Regions from separate parts of the Cellulosimicrobium protaetiae genome, predicted to be linked through region 1. Evidence: riboswitches for the same ligand, from Rfam matches in the RefSeq annotation. Region 1 holds a riboswitch; the other holds the start of a gene.
The links. Region 1 has a riboswitch for FMN ahead of ribD (bifunctional diaminohydroxyphosphoribosylaminopyrimidine deaminase/5-amino-6-(5-phosphoribosylamino)uracil reductase RibD). Riboswitches for the same ligand answer to the same signal wherever they lie in the genome.
Positions count from the first base shown of each region.

Region 1 (3,388 bases):
GCCGATCCCGCGGCCCGCGTGGTCGGGGTCGAGGTAGATCGTGTCCTCGGCGGTGTGCCGGTAGGCGGGCTTCGGGCGCCACGCGGACGCGTAGGCGTAGCCCGCGACCGCCGGGCCGCTCGTGCCGTCCGGCCGGGCCGGGCCGTCGAGCTCCGCGACGAGGAACGGCAGACCGCGCACTGTGACGTCGTCGAGCTTGCGCTGCCACGCCGGGACGTCCCAGACCTCCTCCTCGAACGTCACGCACGTGTCGCGCACGAACGGGGCGGAGATCTCGGCGACGCGCGCGAGGTCGTCGGGAGTCGCGGGCCGCACCCGCACGTCCGGGCGGTCCGTCGCGCGCGCGGCCGTCGGGGCCGTCGCGTCGGGGGAGGGGAGGGCGCTCACGGGAGGATCCTACGAGGGCCGACCCCGGCAGGACGGCACCCCTAGGCTGGGGCCATGGCAGCCCTCATCGCACCGAGCATCCTGTCCGCCGACTTCGCGAACCTCGAGCGGGACCTGCACGCCATCTCGACCGCGGACTACGCGCACGTCGACGTGATGGACAACCACTTCGTGCCGAACCTCACGCTCGGGCTGCCGGTCTTCGAGCGTCTGGCGCAGGTGTCACCGGTCCCGATCGACGCGCACCTCATGATCGAGGACCCGGACCGCTGGGCGCCGGCGTACGCGGAGGCGGGCGCGGCGTCCGTGACGTTCCACGCCGAGGCCGCTGCTGCCCCTGTGCGGCTCGCGCGCGAGCTCCGGCGCCTCGGGTCCCGCGCGGGCGTCGCGCTGCGTCCTGCGACGCCTGTGGAGCCTTTCCTGGACCTCCTGGCGGAGGTCGACATGATCCTCGTCATGACGGTCGAGCCCGGCTTCGGCGGGCAGTCGTTCATCGACGGGACGCTCCCGAAGATCCGGCGGGCTCGTGAGGCCGTGAGCGAGTCGGGTCTGGACGTGTGGATCCAGGTCGACGGGGGAGTGTCGCGCTCGACGATCGAGCGGGCGGCCGACGCGGGGGCGAACGTCTTCGTCGCGGGGTCGGCGGTGTACGGGGCGGAGAGCGTGCCGGGCGAGATCCAGGCGTTGCGCGAGCTGGCGGAGGCGTCGGCGCACGCCCACTGACGCCCGACCCGGGAGGGAGCCCGAGCAGAGGGCTCCCTCTCTCGTTCCGGAAAAAATAGTGTGCCAAGCGCGCGAAACCACCCCGACCACCCGAGACAACTCACCACAGAGCACGGACAAGAGGGGGCGACCAGGGTCACGTCGGCTCGGCAGGTGGACGTGCCGTACCCAGGGAATGCGCGAGTAGCATGCTCGGTTGGAAGCAGCAGTACGCACGAACGTGCTCCGGGGTCGGTGCAATTCCGAGCCGGCGGTGACAGTCCGCGACCCGCGCCCACGCGCGGTTGACCTGGTGGAACTCCAGGACCGACGGTGACAGTCCGGATGGGAGGAAGCACGTGCGGCGCGGCCACGCCCAGGGCGTGGTGCTCCGGCGACCCGCCGGCGCACCCGTCCGTGACGGCGTCGGCCTCGTCGTGGTGAGCGACGCCGTCGGGCCGGTCCAGGCCTGACCCCGCCGCCCGCCCTCACCCCGGAGCGCTCGTGCCCGGGAGGAGGACGATGGGCGAGCACCCCCGCACCCTGACGATCGACGCCGCGATGGCGCGCGCGCTCGAGCTGGCGGAACGTGGCCCGGCGTACGGCCCCAACCCTCGGGTCGGCTGCGTCCTCCTGGGACCGGCCTCGCAGGGCCGAGCCCTGCCCGACGGCGCCGCGCCCGACTCCCTCGACCCGTACCCGCGGCCCGTCCTCGCCGAGGGGTACCACCAGGGCGCGGGGACCCCGCACGCCGAGGCCGCGGCCCTCGCGGACGCCCGGGCGCGAGGCGTCGACGTCACCGGCGCGACCGCCGTCGTCACGCTCGAACCGTGCGCCCACACGGGCCGCACCGGGCCGTGCGCGGACGCGCTCGTCGCCGCCGGGGTCGCCGAGGTCGTGCACGCCGTGGCCGACCCCAACCCCGTGGCGACGGGCGGCGCCCACCGCCTGCGCGCGGCCGGGGTGCGGGTCGTGCGCGGTCTGCGCGCTGCCGAGGGCGAGGAGCTCCTCCGGGTGTGGCTCACGTCCGTGCGCCGCGGCACGCCGTACGTGACGCTCAAGACCGCGACGACGCTCGACGGCTACGTCGCCGCCGAGGACGGGACGAGCCGCTGGATCACCGGGCCGGCGGCGCGCGAGCACGCCCACCGGGTGCGCGCCGAGGTCGACGCGATCGTCGTCGGCACGGGCACGCTCCTCACCGACGACCCGGCGCTCACCGCACGGGTGCGCGCGCACGACGCCGCGAGCGCCGAGCGGCTCGCGGAGCACCAGCCGCTGCGGGTCGTCGTCGGGCTGCGCGGGATCCCGCCGACGGCGCGGGTGCGCGGCGAGGGCGGCGAGCTGGTGCACCTGCTGACGCGCGACGTCGGGCAGGTGCTGGAGCGGCTCGCGGAGCGGGAGGTGCGGCACGTGCTCGTGGAGGGTGGTCCGACGCTCGCGACGGCGTTCCTCGCGGCGGGCGCGGTGGACGAGCTGCACGCGTACGTGGCCCCGGTGCTGCTGGGGAGCGGTCGGCGGGCCGTGGACGGGCTGGGCGTGGCGACGATCGCCGACGCGCACCGGTTCCGCACGGTCGAGGTGAGGCGCGTCGGGGACGACGCGCTGGTGGTGTCCAGGAAGAGCACGGAAGGACGGGTCGGTTGATGTTCACGGGGATCGTGGAGGAGATCGGGAGGGTCCGGGGGATCGAGCTCCCGGGCGGCGCGGGGCAGGATGCGGTGCTCACGGTCGAGGGGCCGCTCGCGACGTCGGACGCGGGGCTCGGCGACTCGATCGCCGTCAACGGTGTGTGCCTGACGGTCACGAGCCTCGGCGGCGACGGGTCGTTCACGGCGGACGTCATGCCGGAGTCGCTGCGCCGGACGGCGCTGGGTGACCTCGTCGCGGGGTCGCCGGTGAACCTGGAGCGCGCGGTGCGGGCGGACGCGCGGTTGGGCGGTCACGTGGTGCAGGGTCACGTGGACGGTGTCGGGACGCTCGTGAGCCGGGCCCCGGGGGAGCGCTGGGACGACCTGGTGTTCTCCGCCCCGGCAGGGTTGACGCGCTACGTCGCGGAGAAGGGCTCGATCGCGGTGAGCGGGGTCTCGCTCACGGTGACGCACGTGGACGACGAGACGTTCGGTGTCTCCCTCATCCCGACGACGCTCGAGGCGACGATCCTCGGCGGGCTCGTGCCGGGCGACCGCGTGAACCTCGAGGTGGACGTGCTCGCGAAGTACGTCGAGCGCCTGCTGCTGTCGGGTTCTGCTGCAGGGGTCGTCCCCGGGAGCGCGTCGTGACGGGCGCGCCGTCCGCG
Region 1 covers NZ_CP052757.1:2,860,895-2,864,282, reverse strand. Annotated here, with positions in the region: gene FIC82_RS12160 (GNAT family N-acetyltransferase) at 1-387, opposite strand, end outside; gene rpe (ribulose-phosphate 3-epimerase) at 442-1,110, shown strand; FMN riboswitch at 1,328-1,451, shown strand; gene ribD (bifunctional diaminohydroxyphosphoribosylaminopyrimidine deaminase/5-amino-6-(5-phosphoribosylamino)uracil reductase RibD) at 1,612-2,736, shown strand; gene FIC82_RS12145 (riboflavin synthase) at 2,736-3,371, shown strand; gene ribB (3,4-dihydroxy-2-butanone-4-phosphate synthase) at 3,368-3,388, shown strand, end outside.

Region 2 (3,388 bases), 1.7 Mb from region 1:
TCGCGGCCGACCCTGCTGCGGCGGCGCGCGAGCGCCTCTACGCGTTGCCCGCCGCGCACGCGGAGGTGCTCACGGACACGTCCTCGCTCGCCTACGTCGCACCGCTCGCGCGCTTCGTCGGGGCGATCGGGCCGCAGCTCCCGCACCTGCTCGACGCGTACCGCACGGGCGGCGGCGTGTCGTGGGACCAGCTCGGCGACGACGCGCGCGAGGCCCAGGCGGAGGTCAACCGGCCGTGGTTCGAGCGCGAGCTCGCGCCGACGCTCGCGCGGGTCCCCGCGGTCCACGACGTGCTGAGCCGGCCCGGAGCCCGGGTGGTCGACGTCGGGTGCGGCTTCGGGTGGTCGACGCTCGCCCTCGCGCGCGCCTACCCGGACGCGGTGCTGCACGGCGTCGACGTCGACCGCCCGTCCGTCGCCGCGGCCCGCGCGGCGGCCGAGGAGGCCGGTCTCGCGGACCGTGCGACGTTCCACCTCGCCGACGCCGCCGAGCTCGGCCTCGTCGAGCCGGCCGGTCTCCCGTTCGACGCCGCGTTCGCGTTCGAGTGCGTCCACGACATGCCGCGGCCCGCCGCGGTGCTCGACGCCGTCCGCCGCGCGGTCCGGCCCGACGGCGTCGTCGTGGTCATGGACGAGGCCGTCGGCGAGGAGTTCACGGCTCCCGCCGACGACGTCGACCGGGTCATGTACGGGTACAGCCTCTTCGTGTGCCTGCCCGACGGCCTGTCGTCACCGCCGTCGGTCGGCACCGGGACCGTCATGCGTCCCGCGACGCTGCGGCGCTACGCCCGCGAGGCCGGGTTCGCGGACGTCGAGGTGCTGCCCGTGGACGACTTCTCGTTCTTCCGGTTCTACCGCCTCGTGCCCTGACCCCCGGACGCGGCAGGCGACCGGTACCGGTGTACCGTCCGGTGCATGACCGACGTCCGCAGCCGCACCCATGCCCAGGCCGTCGACGCAGCGATCGCCCTCTTCACCCGGCAGGGGTACGAGCAGACGACCGTCGAGGAGATCGCCGACGCCGCCCAGGTCAGCCGTGCCACCTTCTTCCGCCGCTACGGGTCGAAGGAGGACGTGATCTTCGCGGACCACGAGCTCCTGCTCGACGAGGTCGTCGTCATGCTCGCGGCGACCCGGCCCGTGCCCGACTCCGAGGGTCGGCTCACGCCGGACCCCGCGGTCGATCCGTACCTCGAGGTCTGCCGCGCGGCGCGGCTCGTGTTCGACCATCACGTCGGGCAGCGGGAGACGTCGCTCGCGCGGTGGCAGCTCCTCCAGCAGGTGTCGGCGCTGCGCGACCGCGAGCTCGTCACGACCCACCGTTACGAGCGCGCGTTCACGGCGTACCTGCGCGACGCGCTCCCCCCCGACGCGCACCGCACCACCGCGTCGATCGCGTTCGCGGCGTCCGTCGTCGCGGTCCACAACGCGATGCTCCGGCGCTGGCTGCGCTCGCCCGGTCAGGACCTGCGCCCGCAGCTCGAGGAGGCGTTCGCCGACCTGCGCCGCTCGGCCGTGGGACGTCTCGCCGCGCCGGACGACGCCGCGCACCGCGCGGGAAGCGCCGGTGCCGGCCCTCGCCCGCGGCGCGTCGTCGTCACCGTGGTCGACGCGGACGCCGACGCCCGGGGGGTCGCGGACGACGTCGCGCGTGCCGTCCGCGACGCCCTGGGCTGATCCCCGATGTCGGCAGCCTGTGCCGAGATCGGCAACCTGTGCCGAGATCGGTCGCTGCGACCGCCGATCTCGGCAGGATCTGCCGACCTCTCGACGCGCGACCGCACCCCTCTACGCGGGGAATGCGCCGGTAGCATCGGCGGTTGCACACGCAGTACGCACGAACGTGCTCCGGGGTCGGTGCAATTCCGAGCCGGCGGTGACAGTCCGCGACCCGCGCCCACGCGCGGTTGACCTGGTGGAACTCCAGGACCGACGGTGACAGTCCGGATGGGAGGAAGCACGTGCGGCGCGGCCGTCCTCGGCCGGGCTCTCGCGAGCCCGCGCGACGGGGCGCGGTCTCGCCGTCGTGAGCGACGGCGTCGGCCGCCCTGAGCGCCCGGCCCCGCCGCCCGCCCTCACCCCGGAGCGCTCGTGCCCGGGAGGACGAGGACATCCGATGGACCTGATCCACGCGCTGTTCGACGCGCAGCTGACGATCGGCGACCAGCACCTGCTGTGGCGCGAGATCGTGGGCAACGGGTTCGGCCTGGCGTCGGCGCTGGGCGGCATGCGGCGCAAGGTGTGGGCGTGGCCGGTGGGCATCGTCGGCAACCTGCTGCTGCTCACCGTGTTCCTCGGCGCGGTCTTCGCGACCCCCAACCCCGTGAACCTGCTCGGCCAGGCCGGGCGTCAGGTCATGTTCGTGATCGTGTCGGTGTACGGGTGGGTGCAGTGGCGCCGGACCCAGGCCCGGTTGGGCGAGACCGACGCGGACAGCCACGGCGTCGCCGTCGTGCCGCGCTGGGCGTCGTGGCGCCAGCGCGCGTTCCTCGTCGTCGCGCTCGTCGGCGGGACGGCGCTGCTCACCCCCGTGTTCCGCGCGCTCGAGTCGTACGAGCCCGTCTGGGCCGACGCGTGGATCTTCATGGGCTCGCTGCTCGCGACGTACGGCATGGCGAAGGGCTGGGTCGAGTTCTGGCTGGTCTGGGTCGCGGTCGACATCGTCGGCGTCCCGTTGCTGATCTCGGCCGGCTTCTACGCGTCCGCGTTCATGTACGTGTTCTACGGCGTGTTCACGCTCGTCGGGTTCTTCGTGTGGTGGCGCGTCAACCGTCGCGCGACGGCGGAGTCGGAGGCCGCGGCGGCGGGCTCGCCCGCCTGACCTGCGGGGCCCCGCTGCGGCAGGCGGTCACTCGTCGAACAGCATCGTGTCCGACGGCGCGGCGCGGCTCGCGCGCAGCGTCGGGTCCGCGCACAGCGCCTCGACGAGCGCGTCGCTCCCGCCCACGTAGGTCGCGGCGGCGTCGATCTCCGTCCCGACGAACCACGACCGGTCCTCGGGCCACCACAGGTTGGGCGGCTGCTCGTGGCCGCGGAACGCACCGGCGTCGGCGAGCGACCCCGTCCACAGGTGGTACTCGCGGTGCGGGAGCAGGAGCATCGGCGCTGCAGGCCGCTCGACGAGCGTCGGCACGATCTCCGCCCACGCCTCGGCGACCGCTCGCTCGATCTCCTCGGGGGTCGGTCGCGGCTCGTCCTCGGACCACGAGACGAACGGCGCGACCCCCGAGCTGGTCCGCGGGTCGGTCCCGTGGTCGTAGAGGAACGCGTGCCCCGTCCACAGGGCGAGGTGCACGGGCTGGTCCCCGGTGAAGCGTCGGAGCGCGGCGACCAGGGTGTCGGTCTGCGCCGCGAGCGTGACGTCGTCGTCCCAGTCGGGGTGCGGGACG
Region 2 covers NZ_CP052757.1:1,171,150-1,174,537, reverse strand. Annotated here, with positions in the region: gene FIC82_RS05040 (class I SAM-dependent methyltransferase) at 1-869, shown strand, start outside; gene FIC82_RS05035 (TetR/AcrR family transcriptional regulator) at 915-1,676, shown strand; FMN riboswitch at 1,840-1,963, shown strand; gene pnuC (nicotinamide riboside transporter PnuC) at 2,116-2,820, shown strand; gene FIC82_RS05025 (hypothetical protein) at 2,848-3,388, opposite strand, start outside.
Region 2: linked by a shared signal. The riboswitch ahead of pnuC (nicotinamide riboside transporter PnuC) and the one ahead of ribD (bifunctional diaminohydroxyphosphoribosylaminopyrimidine deaminase/5-amino-6-(5-phosphoribosylamino)uracil reductase RibD) in region 1 are both predicted to bind FMN.